3 regions of the Pseudoalteromonas sp. Ld20 genome follow, and region 1 is predicted to be linked to each of the others. Evidence: predicted binding sites of a transcription regulator. Region 1 holds the regulator's gene; each other region holds the start of a gene.

What was found. The regulator MetJ, encoded in region 1, represses methionine synthesis genes. The targets are predictions, from matches to a motif close to TAGACGTCTAGACGTCTA.
Region 2: ACJJVX_RS08490 (methylenetetrahydrofolate reductase) is a predicted target of MetJ. The motif match lies at 1,573-1,590, and genes of this name have one in related genera.
Region 3: metE (5-methyltetrahydropteroyltriglutamate--homocysteine S-methyltransferase) is a predicted target of MetJ. The motif match lies at 3,747-3,764, and genes of this name have one in related genera.

The regions. Positions count from the first base shown of each region.
Region 1 is NZ_JBISHB010000044.1:118,903-124,105, forward strand. It holds gene metL (bifunctional aspartate kinase/homoserine dehydrogenase II) at 1-1,310, opposite strand, end outside; gene metB (cystathionine gamma-synthase) at 1,317-2,579, opposite strand; gene metJ (met regulon transcriptional regulator MetJ) at 2,777-3,097, shown strand; gene ACJJVX_RS19625 (malic enzyme-like NAD(P)-binding protein) at 3,198-4,439, opposite strand.
Region 2 is NZ_JBISHB010000032.1:94,438-99,640, reverse strand. It holds gene ACJJVX_RS08495 (M16 family metallopeptidase) at 1-1,387, opposite strand, end outside; gene ACJJVX_RS08490 (methylenetetrahydrofolate reductase) at 1,635-2,591, shown strand; gene ACJJVX_RS08485 (diguanylate cyclase) at 2,602-3,579, opposite strand; gene ACJJVX_RS08480 (DEAD/DEAH box helicase) at 3,810-5,054, opposite strand; gene ACJJVX_RS08475 (DUF3581 domain-containing protein) at 5,164-5,203, opposite strand, start outside.
Region 3 is NZ_JBISHB010000041.1:166,258-171,460, forward strand. It holds gene ACJJVX_RS16405 (ankyrin repeat domain-containing protein) at 1-222, opposite strand, end outside; gene ACJJVX_RS16410 (phospholipid-binding protein MlaC) at 461-1,063, opposite strand; gene metE (5-methyltetrahydropteroyltriglutamate--homocysteine S-methyltransferase) at 1,273-3,546, opposite strand; gene ACJJVX_RS16420 (LysR family transcriptional regulator) at 3,837-4,724, shown strand; gene ACJJVX_RS16425 (YdcF family protein) at 4,777-5,203, shown strand, end outside.

The DNA of each region.
Region 1 (5,203 bases):
TTACCAATACCAGCAACAATGATCGCGAGCTCTTGACCTTTATTTATTAACTTGTCATGCAGTAATGTAAGTACATCGCTATCAATAGATTGATCGGTAAGCAGTAGTAAATAATCATTATCTTGATGACTAAAACGCGGCGCTAAACTTTGCTCACTCAGCACCTGCGTTGCTTGCTCAAGTAACTGAGTTACATCATTGCGTGGCGCAACAACCGCACAACCATGTAAATTTGATTCTATAATATTAGCTCGCCCTTGCAGGTGGCTGACGACTTGATGCGTCGCTTCTGCTGGTACTAATAGGTATGTATCGCCATTTTGAATAAAATGATGCAGGCTATGTTGAATTAACTGACTTAACTCTCCCACTTCACCAGCACGAAGCTGATCAATGCGCAGTAAATCAATATTCTCCAACGTCGTAATAAACCGTTTAGCTTTACTGTAACCTTCTTTAACAATTTCTGTGGCACTGGCATCCGTATCATAACTACTGCGTACCACTAGTTTTATGTCGGTATTTTTCAAAGGTGATAACGTCTTAGCATGTAAAACAGGGTTACCTAAACGCGCAAGTAAATTAGCTTGACCACGACAGACCTTAGAATACTTAAGCGCTTTTTTAACTTTACGCGGATCAGTACTAAATACACCTTGCGTGTCGGTCCAAATTGACACCTGATTAGCATGACAGTAACTCCCTAATAAAGTGGCACTGTAATCACTGCCATTGCGCCCGAGAGTAATCGTATTGCCCTGACAATCTGACGCAATAAAACCGGTTACAACATTAATACAGTTAGCCGAAACCAAGTCTGCACATGCTTGTTGATTTTTTTGGTGCAGCAACTGCCCGTCATTAAGTGTAAATAACTGGCGCGCATCAATATCTTTCGCCTCAAGTCCTAGTTGCTGTAAATAAGCAGCCAATAAACGGGCTGACCATACTTCACCGTGAGCAAGCAATGAAGCTTCCTGTAAGCTTTGCTGTTGAGCTTGCTGTGCTATTAAGGCTAACTCTTGCTTTAACACATCAATTGCGTCGTATTGCGCTGTTGGGCTTAATAGCTGCTCAATCAAAGTACGCTGATGATTATCAAGCTGTAATAAAATATCACTTACGGCTTGTTGATCTCCTTGCTGATAACTTTGCCATAACTTAACCAACGTATTGGTTGTTTTACCTGCTGCCGACACAACAACACAGTCACCTGCTTCGGTGTGTGCTAAAATAATATTTGCTACGGCTTGATAACGCTCCGCGGAGCTTAAGCTTGAACCGCCAAATTTATGAACTATATTTACCATTTTCTATTACCACAAAGCCGTATGTGCAGGCGTTAATTTGAATGAATTTGTTTGCTCTGTACTTTGCTGCGTCGAGTTACTCTTAGTAGTCGTCGAACTACAATTACCTTGGCCTGGCTTAACTTTGTTAAACACACGTTCTAAATCAGCAACTAAGTCTTTTACATCTTCAATACCCACCGAAATTCTGATCAACGTATCACCCACACCCGCCTCTAAGCGAGCTGTTGCATCCATACCAGCATGAGTCATCGTTGCAGGGTGACATATTAGGCTTTCTACACCGCCTAACGATTCCGCTAAACTGAATTCTTCTAGGCTCGTTAAAAATGCTGCTGCATCATTTACATCACCAGCAATATCAAAACTTACCATGCCACCAAAACCACGTTGTTGTTGTTTTGCTAACTGATGTTGTGGATGAGATTCTAAACCAGGGTAATATACTTGGCTCACATAGGGTGAACTTTCTAAATATTGCGCAATGATAAAGGCATTTTCTTGGTGCTGACGTAAACGTACATTTAAAGTCCGCAGGCCACGTAATGTTAAATAACTATCAAATGGTGCACCTGTAATACCAATATTATTTGCCCACCAAGCAAGCTCGTCACCCAGCTCTTGTGTTGCTGCAATGACAGCGCCGCCAACAACATCGGAGTGGCCATTAATATATTTAGTGGTTGAATGCACAACAATATCAACACCAAATTCAATTGGGTTTTGTAAGGCCGGTGATAAAAACGTGTTATCTGCGCCAACTAAAGCGCCGCACTGCTTTGCAATTGTCGTAATCGCTTTAATATCAGTTAAACGTAAAATTGGGTTGCTTGGTGTTTCAATCCAAATTAGCTTAGGTTTAATCTCAAGTATTTTTTGATGGTTTTCAGCGTTTGTTAAATCTAGAACCACTAATTTTAATAAGCCGCGCTTTTCAAGCGAAGTAAACAAACGGTAGCTGCCGCCATAACAGTCATGTGGAATGACTAACGTATCATCACTATTTAGTAATTGTGTTGCTAAATGTACTGCCGCCATGCCGGTAGCAGTTATAATGCCTTTGGCACCGCCTTCAAGCTTTGCGAGTGTTTCGCCAAGTAGATCACGATTAGGATTACCGCTACGGCCATAATCATATTCGCGCTTAGTATCAAAATCGGCAAATGAATAGGTGGTCGATAGGTGGATAGGAGGCACAACAGCACCGTGATGTTTATCAGCATCAATGCCATTACGTACTGCGATTGTCGCTTTATTTTTTTTGCTCATACCGTCACCTATATTAACTGGATGTTTAGACGTCTAAAAGGTTAGATGATCAAATTTAAGAAGTCAAAACATTTATACCCCTAGATGGCTAAATAACTAGTATTTGACTATCTTTTTTAAAACGATAGAATTTCCGCATCTTTGCGCTACAAAATGGTCGCGCAAACAATTAACAACCTGAGGCAACGATACATCTTATGGCTAAATGGAATGGTGAATATATTCACCCATATGCAGAACACGGGAAAAAATCAGAACAAGTTAAGAAGATCACCGTTTCGATCCCGTTAAATGTATTAAAGGTTTTAACTGATGAGCGTACTCGCCGTCAAATTAATAACCTTAGACATGCAACAAATAGTGAATTACTTTGCGAAGCATTTTTACACGCATTTACTGGCCAACCATTGCCAAACGATGAAGACTTACGTAAAGATAATCCAGAAAAAGTACCAGAAGAAGTTAAAAAGATTATGCAAGAGATGGGTTTAGAAGTGCCTATCCTGAATGAAGACTGATCTTCACCTGTAAATAACGTGCACCTGTTTCAGGCAATGATTTGGATACAAAAAACCTCAATTCAGTGAATTGAGGTTTTTTATTGCCAAATAGTGCCTATTACGCCATATAGTTTTCAGGCATATCAATTTGTGCAACACCTGAATCAATAGCCGCTTGCGCCACTGCTTTTGCAATGCGCGGTAATAAACGCGGGTCCATTGGTTTAGGGATAATATACTGTGGTCCAAATTCAAGTTTATCAACACCTGCTGCTTTTAATACTTCAGCAGGCACTGGCTCTTTAGTAATACTGCGAATTGCCTCAACTGCGGCAATTTTCATTTCATCATTTATTTTGCTCGCACGTACGTCTAATGCACCACGAAAAATAAACGGGAAACACAACACGTTATTTACTTGATTTGGATAATCAGAACGACCCGTTGCCATAATCAAATCATCGCGCGCACCATGAGCAAGCGCAGGTGCAATTTCTGGATCTGGGTTTGAACATGCAAAAACAACTGGCCTATCAGCCATCAGCTTAAGATCTTCCGGTGCAAGCAGGTTTGGTCCTGATACACCAACAAATACATCAGCATCAGCAATAACATCTTGCAAAGTGCGCTTATCTGTATTGTTAGCAAACAACTGTTTATATTCATTTAAGTCATCACGACGCGTATGAATAACACCTTTACGATCAAGCATATAAATGTGCTCACGCAATGCGCCACACTTAATTAATAGCTCCATACATGCAACAGCGGCTGCACCGGCACCCAAACAAACGATAATCGCATCTTCAATGCTTTTACCCTGCACTTCAAGTGCGTTAATCATACCCGCAGCAGTCACAATAGCTGTACCGTGTTGATCATCATGAAACACTGGAATACTACAGCGCTCAATCAATGCTTTTTCAATTTCAAAACACTCTGGGGCTTTAATATCTTCTAGGTTGATACCACCAAAAGTATCAGCAATATTTGCAACGGTATTGATGAAATCTTCTGTGGTTGTGTGTTTTACTTCAATATCAATTGAGTCAAGGCCAGCAAAGCGTTTAAACAACAAAGCTTTGCCTTCCATAACTGGTTTTGAAGCAAGAGGTCCTAAATTACCTAGGCCTAAAATAGCAGTACCATTGGTAATTACTGCAACCATATTACCTTTGCCAGTATATTTATAAGCATTAGCTGGATCTGCGGCAATTTCACGCACAGGCTCAGCCACACCAGGGCTATAAGCTAGAGCGAGATCTTGTACGGTTTCTGCTGGCTTAGTAAGCTCAACACTGATTTTTCCTGGAACGGGGTGCGAATGGTAATGTAAAGCTTGTTCACGAAAGTCTGACATAACGCGATTTTATCCTGCAAGTAAGTTAAAAGTGAGAGTAAGCAGTTCTATTCTATAGTCTGTATCTTGGAACGATACCTATATTACAATTAAATTCAAGCAATATCAGGTCTATCCTGTTATAAGCTAGATCTGTTAATTTTATGCGTTTTATCGACCAGTTTTGTAAAAAAACCTCAAAATCCAGCAATAACACGCCAAGAAAGCATCAAAAAACCTGTTCTAAAATCATCTAAATAGTACTTTATTACACCTAAAATACACATTCCCTATAAAAGATATAAATATACGACGTTAGCGTCATTTAGGCTCATTAAATGACTTTTTATCAACATAACATCAATTAATTAAACAAAATATATTACTGAATATAGTTAAAATCTAACTGTTTGTCTGTTATTTAGTGGCTATAGTCACTATAAAAACTAAAAATGATGGTTACTTTAGGCAGGGGTAAAAAAGGGTGAATTTAACCGCTGATACTTGGGCGTGTTGTCCTTTGTGGATTGAAATTTGTTCAATCTAGGGGCGATTTAATCGCGGCGCGAGGTTTGGAATCGAGTGGGCTAAGTAAAAACCGAGCAAAGCTTCCGCGTCCTGCTCACGCCCCTTTGTTACCTCCATGTAGGTAACAAAGAGTTAATCGCCCCAAGGAATAACTCTTTAGGCAGCGCATGTTTGGCATTTATACTGCGTTATCGCCTATTTATGGGGAACACCACACTGCATAGGCGCTGCCTTGCTTAAATACCAAACATGCTGCA
Region 2 (5,203 bases), on a different contig from region 1:
CAAGTGCAGACATAGTTACTGTTGTACGGCTGCTATCTATAAAATATTTATTAGCAATGCTTTGAATATCTTGCGCACTGATACTGTCAGCGGTTGCATATAGCTGATTAACAACTTCAGGGTCTCGCTCAAAATGCATATAACTTGCAAGTGTTGATGCGATTGATTGAGATGAATCTAAACCATTAATAAAGCTGTACTTAAGATTCGATTTTAAATCAGCTAACTTTTGACTATCAACTAATTCTGTACGAGCTTTTGCATAAGTATTATTAATTGCTTCGCGGGCTTTCGCTAAATCTTCTTCATTTTCAACTTTTACAAACACATGGAGTAAACCCGGATCTTTAGTGTCTGGGTTGTAGCTAAACATTTGGCTAGCAATTTGTTTGTTAACAACTAACTCTTGATATAGCTCTGAGTTGCTTGAAAAATAAAGCTGAGAGAGAAGATCAAGTGCAGCTCTGTCTTTTTTCTTAGGTTCCCAAGCTGCCCCTTTATAAGACACTAACAACCAATGCCCTGGTAAGCCTTCATTTTGCTCATGTACATATTTAGCAGCTTGTTGCTTTGACTCGGTTGGTATATCGGCAACATAGTCGCCCTTTTGCCACTGACCCCAATGTTTTTTAACCATTGCCATAGTCTCTTGCGGATCGACATCCCCCACAATCACTAACGATACATATTCAGGCTTATAAAACTTCTCAAAAAACTCTTTACCATAGGCCATTTGATCAGGCATCGCTTCAATGTCTTCAAAAAAGCCCATTGTGGTATGTTTATAAGTGTGTTTTTCGAATGCTTCATTACGAACAGCTGAAAGTAACTTGCGTACTGGGCTGGCATTATTTTTAAGGTACTCACCTTTAACAGTTAATGCTTCGGTACGGAACTGCTCTTCTGAATACTTTAAGTTTTGAAAAATATCAGCTTCGATCTCAAGCACTTTATCAAGATGCTGCTTAGAGAAATTTAAATGGTAGTTAGTATAATCATTTGTTGTATACGCGCGGTTATCTACGCCTGAGTTTTTTAAAATATCTGAATATACATCTTGCGGAAATTTTTCAGATCCTTTGAACATCATGTGCTCAAAAAAGTGTGCAAAACCGGTTTTTCCTGCTTCAACTTCATTACGTGAACCGACAGAGACAGGTATTTGTAATGAAACAACATCAGGGTAGTCAGTTTTAACAACCATGACGCGTAAACCATTCTCTAACTCTTCAAGTAAGTAGTCTTGTGAAAACACACGATCATTTGCAGCTTTAGCAGCCGTTTGTGTTATTTCAACCTCTTTCACCATAGTTGAACCTGAGTTACTCGCACAACCACTTAGTGCAAGTGTCACCGCGAGGCTTGTTGCTAATAATTTAAATTTCATTGCTATCCCTTGTTAGTTGAATAAATTTCTTGTTTTTAGTCATTTTATTATGCAATAAAGCGAGCAGATATGAGAGCCCTAGCGCAGCTATTTATGTAAACAGTTGTGTATATACAAACTCAGTTACATGCCAAACATGAATAAATTTCATATTAATTGAATAACTTTCATTAAAAAAATCTATCTAGACGTCTAAATGGCTGTTATATTGTTTGGCATAGACATCTAAACAGCTGGAATGAGAGTTATGGCTTTATCACTGCAAGAGAAAATCGAAGATACCAATCAAGGCGTGTATTTAATTGGTACAACTCCGCCACGTATTGGAACTGATGAAACTCAGCTTGAAACCATTGCACAAAAGCTTTTAGCTCGTTTACATGAAATTGAATACGATGGTGTCATCATATACGACATTCAAGATGAAAGCAGTCGCACAGAAAAACCACGGCCATTCCCTTTTAAACAAACGGTCGACCCGCGTGAGTACAGTCACTTGTTACGTAAATTATCACACCAAGATGTCATCACTTATAAAAGTGTGGCACAACGCGGGGTGGCTGAATTTAAAGATTGGTTAAGCGAAACGAAGGAAAAATTTGATTTAAAAAACTTAGTGCTAGTAGGTAGCCCATCGTCTGCTGGCGATATTAAATTAAGCTTACCTAACGCTTATAAAACCCTAAGTGAACAGCAGCAAGATTTCTTTTTAGGCGGTGTTACGATTGCAGAGCGTCATGCAAGTAAGCGAAATGAACATGAACGTCTGCTTGAGAAAACGGCGCAAGGGTGTCAATTTTTTATCTCACAAGCCGTATACGACGCGCAAGCAACCATTGATTTAATTACCAGTTATGTACGTAGCTGTAAAGCACAAGATATTGAGCCAAAACGCATTATCCTAACGTTTACACCGTGTGGTAGTGAAAAAACCTTAGACTTTATGGAGTGGTTAGGTATATCAGTGCCTGAAGCGACAAAGTGGCGCATGCTAGATTCGCACAACCCATTAAGTGAGTCTGTGCGTATTTGCCGCGAAAATTTAGACTTGATCTTAAAAAGCTGTGCACATTTAGAGGTGCCGTTAGGTTTAAATATTGAAAGCTTAACTAACCGCAAAGAAGAAATCGACGCATCAATAAACCTATACCGTTTATTAAAAGCGACTATGGAACTTAATTTAGCTGAAAAACAAATAGCCTAACAACTTACGTTTAAAGTAATTGCCCAGCTTTAAACGCCAATTTATTTTTATACATGTCTTTATCGGCTTTATTGAGTAGTATTTCAAACGTTTCTTTGGTGTGCTCAGCAAATCCATAACCAATACTAATACTCAACGGTGGTAAAGACAGCTTAGCTAATTGAGCATTATACCCTTGAACTATCTTAGCCTTTATTTGAAGTGGTTCATTGGTATCATTTGTTTGTAATACAACCACAAATTCATCTCCCCCCAAGCGGCCAATTATATCAGCCTCTCTTAAGCACTCTTTAAGCGTTGCGGCTAATGCAACCAATGCTTTATCACCTATCTCATGGCCATGCGTATCGTTTAGTAACTTAAAATCATTTACATCGATAAATAGACAACAGACCTCAAAACCTAACCTTTGCGCTAAATTTAGCTTTTGCTGAGAAAGAATACTTACTGCACGCCGATTATAAATATGAGTAAGGGGATCAAGCATGGCTATTTCGCGCATTTGCACAAAACTATTAACCATGAATAAATCATCTTCAATCATATCCCGTAATTGTTTTATCAACTCTAAGTAATTTCGCTGATAATCTGTCTGCTCAAAATCCATCACACACAAAGTGCCAAAAACATCCCCATTGGGCCAATGGATAGGCAAGCCTAAATAAGATTCAAATCCATCTTTGCTTACTTCAGGGTTGTCGAGCCAATATTCATCATTACTGGCATTATTAACATAGAGGGAATGATTATCTTGTACGACTTTTTTACAAAATATGTTGGTTTCTAGCGGGATCATAGTACCCGCAGTGTAAGGATTGTCTTGCTGTTCACTGGCAATGACAACACGATAACCACTTTGCATCGCTTGCACAATAAAACCCGCAGGCGCAGCAAATAGGTCAGACATTAAATCGACTGTTTTTTGCCACTTCTGCAGTGATATTTGATTATCTTTGTCTGTAAAAATCCACTGGTTGCTTTGAAACATAGCACATACTCACACAATTAACCTTATATGAGTATACCCAAACCACCTCAAGATGCGAGTTTCAGTTGGAGTTAAAATTGGGCGTTTCGCAGGCGCTTACTCTCATCGTTGTTACTTCTAAAAGGGACTGCCATTCTTGCAAAGTAACGCCTTGATATTTGTTGTGATTCAATTAAACCCCTGTGAAACGCTGAATCCTGCATCTTGAGGTGATTTGGGTATATAAACTACTAACGACGACGGTTTGGAGTTTTTTTGCCCAAAACACGCTTTTTGTCGCGTTCTTTACGGGATTTATTACTATTTTTACGATTATCTTTCGGCTTTTTGTTTGGATCAGGCTCATAACCTGTTAGCCACTGTGGTGTTAAACGCGTATCAAGTAACACTTCAATCTCTTCCAGTAACCATTGCTCATCAAGGCTTACTAAAGACATGGCGAGCCCTTGTTCACCAGCGCGCCCTGTACGACCGATGCGGTGTACATAATCTTCAGCAATATAAGGTAATTCAAAATTAATAACGTATTTTAACGCTGGAATATCAAGGCCTCGTGCAGCTACATCCGTAGCCACTAAAACGCGTGTTGAACCTTCTTTAAAATCTAACAAAGCTCTATCGCGTGCGCCTTGCGATTTATCGCCATGGATTGACTGTGTTTTTAAACCGTCTTTACACATTTCTTTAGCGAGCTGATCGGCCATTTGCTTAGTGCGCGTAAAAATTAATACTTGGCGCCAGTTTTTCATGCCAATCATGTGTGATACAAGCTCACGCTTACGGTCTTCATCTACCGCGTAAATAACCTGTTCAACTTCAACAGCCGCAGAGTTTCGCTTATCAACTTCCACGAGTTCTGGGTTTCTAAGTAATTTTTTACTAAGCTCAAAAACACTGTCATCAAATGTGGCTGAGAATAATAATGTTTGGCGATCACTCGGCACATGGCGCAGTATACGTTTTATCTCATCAATAAAGCCCATATCGAGCATACGGTCCGCTTCATCAAAGACTAATGAATCAACACTTGAAAGTTTAATGCTGCCTTTAATGATGTGATCAAGTAAACGCCCTGGTGTGGCGACTACGACTTGCGCATCTTTCATCGCTTTAATTTGCGGGCCAATACTGGCACCACCATAAGCTAAAGCGCCTTTTATATCACTGCCCTGTGCGTACTTTTCAAAACTGGCAAACACTTGCTGAGCCAGCTCACGCGTTGGCGTTAAAATAAGAACACGAGCCAAGCCTTGCTCATCTTTTTTAGGCGTGTTTAGCAACTTATGCAATAGCGGTAATACAAATGCGGCTGTTTTGCCTGTGCCTGTTTGCGCACTGCCCATTACATCACTACCCGCTAAGATAAGGGGGATAGTTTTGAGTTGAATTGCGGTAGGTTGAGTATAATTGTTTTGCTCAATTGCGTTTAATAACACCGGATCGAGATTAAGTGATGAGAATGTAGTAGCAGACATAGGCTTGGCTTTAAAATGACAAAGAGCGCTATTGTACGCATATTCAGCCACCTCGTAAATTAACCAATAAAAAAGGCGCTAATTTAGCGCCTTAATATAAATGGTTGCTTTATGCTGGTTTTAAAGTTGCTTTACGTTCATTGTAAAAC
Region 3 (5,203 bases), on a different contig from region 1:
ACAAATATGCTGAAAATAACACTCTTCAAATGGCTCAAGTGGCGTTAACCAAGTTAAATAATAGATGGGAGGTAATACAGTGGTACAAACGCCATCGTCTTCTTCATTAGAGCGACAGGCTGGCCATGCTTCTAAAGCATCCAAAATGAATGCACCGTTTTGCTCAATAAGTCCTTTGACTAACAACGGGTATTCTTTAGGCCAAATAAGTACATTTTCCATTAAAAAAACATAACTCCAGTGTCTATCTTACTCAGGTATAAAGGTCAGTTCGCGAGTTTAACAACACCAAACTGACACTGCGCTTAATATAATAATTTATAGGCGCTTATTCTAGCACACCTTGATCGACACGCTAGCGCAAAGAGTGTGATTTTAAAAGAATAATAATGGTATTAATATAAAGCGACAAGTCACTTTCGTAACTTATCGCTTCTGGTTGGAGGCGGGGTAAAAGTGCTTATTTACTACTCAGTTCGCGAGTAACTTGGTCAAGCCCTACTTCAGAAATACGTTGAATCACTTCTTTTTGTTTAGCACTCAATAAGGAAATACCTTCAGCAACGATATCATATACTTTCCAGCTACCATCTTTACCGTGGCGAAGTTTAAAGTGCAGGTCTATTGTTGGGGCTTGTGAATCTATAATTTGTGTTTTTACTGTTGTAAAATCCCCGGTGGTGACATCATTATTTTTTTCAAATTTGATCTCTTGCCCGGTGTATTTCATCAGTGCACTGGCGTATGTCATTGTCAAATAGTGCTCAACCGCACTAATAAACCCTGTAGCTTGCGCCCGCTCTATGCCTTTAATATGCTTACCTAACAATTTGTATGAAACAAACTTCACATCTATATGCGGCATTAAATGCTTACTTACAATGGCTGACATCTCATGCTTTGACGCATTACCTTGGCTATTAACTTTACCTATATCACTAAATAATTGGTCCCCAATAGAGACTAATAATTGCTGTGGATCTTTTGCTGTTTGCGTCTGAGCCATCAAAGAAACGCTAAAAAGTAAAGTCAGTAAAAACACACCGCGGCTAAGTAATTTCATGTTGATTAGACCCTTAATAATTCTGATACGCTAATTTACTTGCTCACTAAGAGAATAAAAAGACACAATAGTGAACATAATTAATGCCAATCAGGCACCAATCAATTTAATTCTTTACTATCATAATGTTAGATAGAAACGACAACTACACATAAAACTAAACAAAAAGCCCTAGGGCTTAACAGCGTAAAGAGGTTTACTTTAAGCGTTTACTTTAGTTCTTCACGCAGTTCTTTAGTCGCTTTAACCATGTTATCAAGTGCTTGGCGGGTTTCTTCCCATCCACGTGTTTTTAAACCACAATCTGGATTCACCCACAAACGCTCAACGGGTATTTTACGCGCGGCTTTGTGGATTAACGCTTTGATCCATGCAGTATCTGGCACGTTTGGTGTGTGAATATCGTATACACCAGGGCCTATATCATTTGGGTAATCAAAGTTTTCAAATGCATCTAGTAGCTCCATGTTTGAGCGTGATGTTTCAATAGTGATCACATCGGCATCCATATCCGCAATAGCGGCAATAATACCGTTAAATTCCGCGTAACACATGTGCGTATGTATTTGTGTTTCGTCTTTCACACCACTGGCTGACACTCTAAATGCATACGCTGCCCACTCTAAATAGTCTTGCCATTGGGTGGCTTTGAGTGGCATACCTTCACGAAATGCAGGTTCATCAATTTGAATTATCTCAATGCCCGCATTTTGTAAATCCACCACTTCATCACGCAGCGCAAGTGCTATTTGATTTGCAATGCTTGGTTTATCTAAATCATCACGAATAAATGACCAAAACAAAATAGTGACAGGGCCTGTTAGCATGCCTTTCATTTTTTTACTGGTAAGCGACTGCGCGTATTGAGTCCACTGAACCGTCATTGCTTTTTCGCGTGAGACATCTCCCCAGATCACCGGCGGCTTCACACAGCGAGAGCCATAGCTTTGCACCCAACCAAACTGGGTAAAAGCAAAACCTTCAAGCAGTTCACCAAAATATTCAACCATGTCATTACGCTCAGCTTCACCATGTACTAATACATCTAAATCAAGCGCTTCTTGCTCTTCTACTGCGTAGCGGATTTCGGCTTCCATTTGATTTTGATAGTCAGTGGCAGATAATTCACCGGCTTTAAAATCACGACGCGCTTTACGGATAGCCTGTGTTTGTGGGAATGAACCTATCGTGGTTGTCGGTAATAATGGTAAGTTAAGTGCTCCATGTTGTTTTTCAATTCGCTGAGCAAATACATTCTCACGCTTCCCCTCTTTTACGGTTAACGCACTTACTCGTTGCTGCACTACTGCATTATTGACACGTGTTGATGTTAAACGTGCTTTTACAGGCGCTGAGTAAGTAACTAAATCACGGTTATCATTGATCTCAAGTGCTGCTTTTAACAATGACAGCTCTTGGCCTTTTTGTTTTGCGAAAGCAAGCCAGGAGCGTAACTCATCATCAAGCTTTTCTTCTTGCTCTAAATCAACTGGCGTGTGTAATAAAGAACATGACGGAGCAAGCCATAAATTATCGCCACGCTTTGTTGCAATGTCTTTTATCGTGGAAAATACCGCATCGAGGTCTGCACGCCAAATATTACGGCCATTAACTACACCTAATGATAGAACTTGATCAGCGCTCAATAACGAATCAATCTGTGTAAAATCGACTTTAGCTGCAACACAATCAAAATGTACACCGTCAACTGGATAAGCAGCTATATCATCATAGTAAGCACTCACAGAGTCAAAATAACTAGCCAGTAACAACTTTACACCTTGACCTGCAAGTGTGTTAAAACTTGCTTTTAATGCATGGCGGTAATCATCAGACAACTCAAGAGCAAGAATAGGTTCATCTATTTGTACCCACTGAACACCTTGGCGCGCTAGCTTTACTAGGACTTGTTGATACACTGGCAACAGTTTTTCAAGTAGGCTTAATTTATCAAATTCTCTGCCCACACATTTTGCTAAGTAAAGGTAAGTTACAGGGCCAACTAACACCACTTTTGCATTATGGCCTAATGCGTGTGCATGGGTAACTTGCTCAAATAACTCAGTCCAGGCTAATTCAAACTGCTGATCACTGCTAAGCTCTGGCACTATATAGTGATAATTCGTATTAAACCATTTCGTCATTTCACTGGCTGCACATGAACAACCTGTAGGTGCTCGACCACGGCCGATGCGAAATAACGTATCAAGATCAACGCTACCGTCTGTTTTTTGATGCCGCTTAGGTACAGCGCCGATGAGTAATGAGGTTGACAACACATGGTCATACCAAGCAAAGTCGCCAACTGGTAATAACTCAATGCCTGCATCGGCTTGTAGCGCCCAGTTTTTTGCGCGGATCGTTTTACCTTTCTCAAGTAACTCTGCTTGGCTGATTTTACCTGCCCAATATGATTCGACTGCAAATTTAAGCTCGCGTTTTGTGCCTATACGAGGAAAACCTAAGTTATGTAATTGTGCCATGTTAAAAACTCCACTTAGCTATCTAGATGGCTAAAAACTTACACCTCTCCCTTACATTACACAATTGATGCTTCCTCCTATTTAACTTGAGGTAATTTCATATAAATATTTTTATAAATCAGAATAAATATAATGACAACGCTGTCAAATTTGATGCTATAGTGAAGTTGTAAACGTTAAGTAAAACAAATGACATTCTTTAGCCATCTAGACGTTGAAGCATCTTCAATAAAGGCGTATTATGTCTGCAATCTGAGTTAACCTCACTTATACCATGAGAATTATTAAAGATGATTGATGTAAAACATTTAAAGACCATTGCGACCTTAAAAGAAACCGGCTCTTTGGTGAATACCGCCCGCGAACTATTTTTAACTCAATCAGCTTTATCTCATCAGATTAAAGATTTAGAAAACAAGCTTGATTGCCAGTTATTTGAACGTAAAACTCAGCCGGTGCGGTTTACACCCCAAGGTATGCTATTACTTGAACTAGCGAGTGAAGTACTACCCCGCGTTGAAGCGACAAAATGCCGACTAAAGGAAAGCCTTAACCAGCCGATTTCGCAGTTAAGATTAAGTGTTGAATGCCATGCTTGTTTTCATTGGCTATTACCCACGATTAAAGAATTTAATAACTTTTGGCCTGATATTAAAGTAGATTACGAACGTGGCTTTAGCTACGACGCAATCCCTGATCTATTAAGCGACGAGTTGGATCTAGTGCTTACCTCTGATATCCGTGAACCCGATAAACTTGAATACGCACATTTATTTGACTTTAAACTTAAGCTGATTGTTGCCCCCGATCATGAACTGGCAAAAAAAGCGTACGTTACTGCTCTGGATTTGAAAAACGAAACCATTATTTCATACCCAATTCCACGCGAACGCCAAGATATATTTAAGCACTTTATTCAAAATGCACGTTTTGACGGCACCTTAAAAAACGTAGAGCAAGGCTTACTTATTTTTCAACTTGTCAGTGCGGGTATGGGCGTTGCGGCATTACCAGATTGGCTAGTAACGCCTTATGAGAGCCAAGGTTTAATCAAATCGATTCCCCTTGGCGCATTAGGGCTCACTCGCCCCATGTACCTTGCAATGAAAAAGAATATGCGGGATAACCCGGTTTATCGCCACTTTTTAAATACCTGTAAGTTAAATAACGGTCGATAAAATCAAGCGAACCCAGTAGCATACGTAAAACTCTTTTACTGATGCTACTGTGATGTTTGAACTTAAAAAAATCCTCGGCGCAATGCTCATGCCACTGCCCTTGTTCGGCCTAATATGTGCTTTGTGCTTTTTGATAGCTTTGCGTAACAACAAAGTCGCCGCATTTACTGGCTTACTCGTTACTTGCGCGCTAATGCTGATCAGCACACCGTTTATGGGCCAAAAAATAGTCGATCCTTCCACGCAACTTCAATATGTATTTAATTCTAAAAATCATTCAAAAATAGACAAGATAGTGGTACTTGGCTGCGATCTAATACCAAACCCAAACCTCAGTGCGAATAGCCAGCTGGGTAATTGTGCAAAAAGTCGTTTAGTAGAAAGCATAAGGCTTGCGTATCTTTATCCACACGCACAGCTTATTGTTTCAGGTGGGGGCTACGGCAAAGTCACCAATAGTCATTTAATGCAGCAAACAG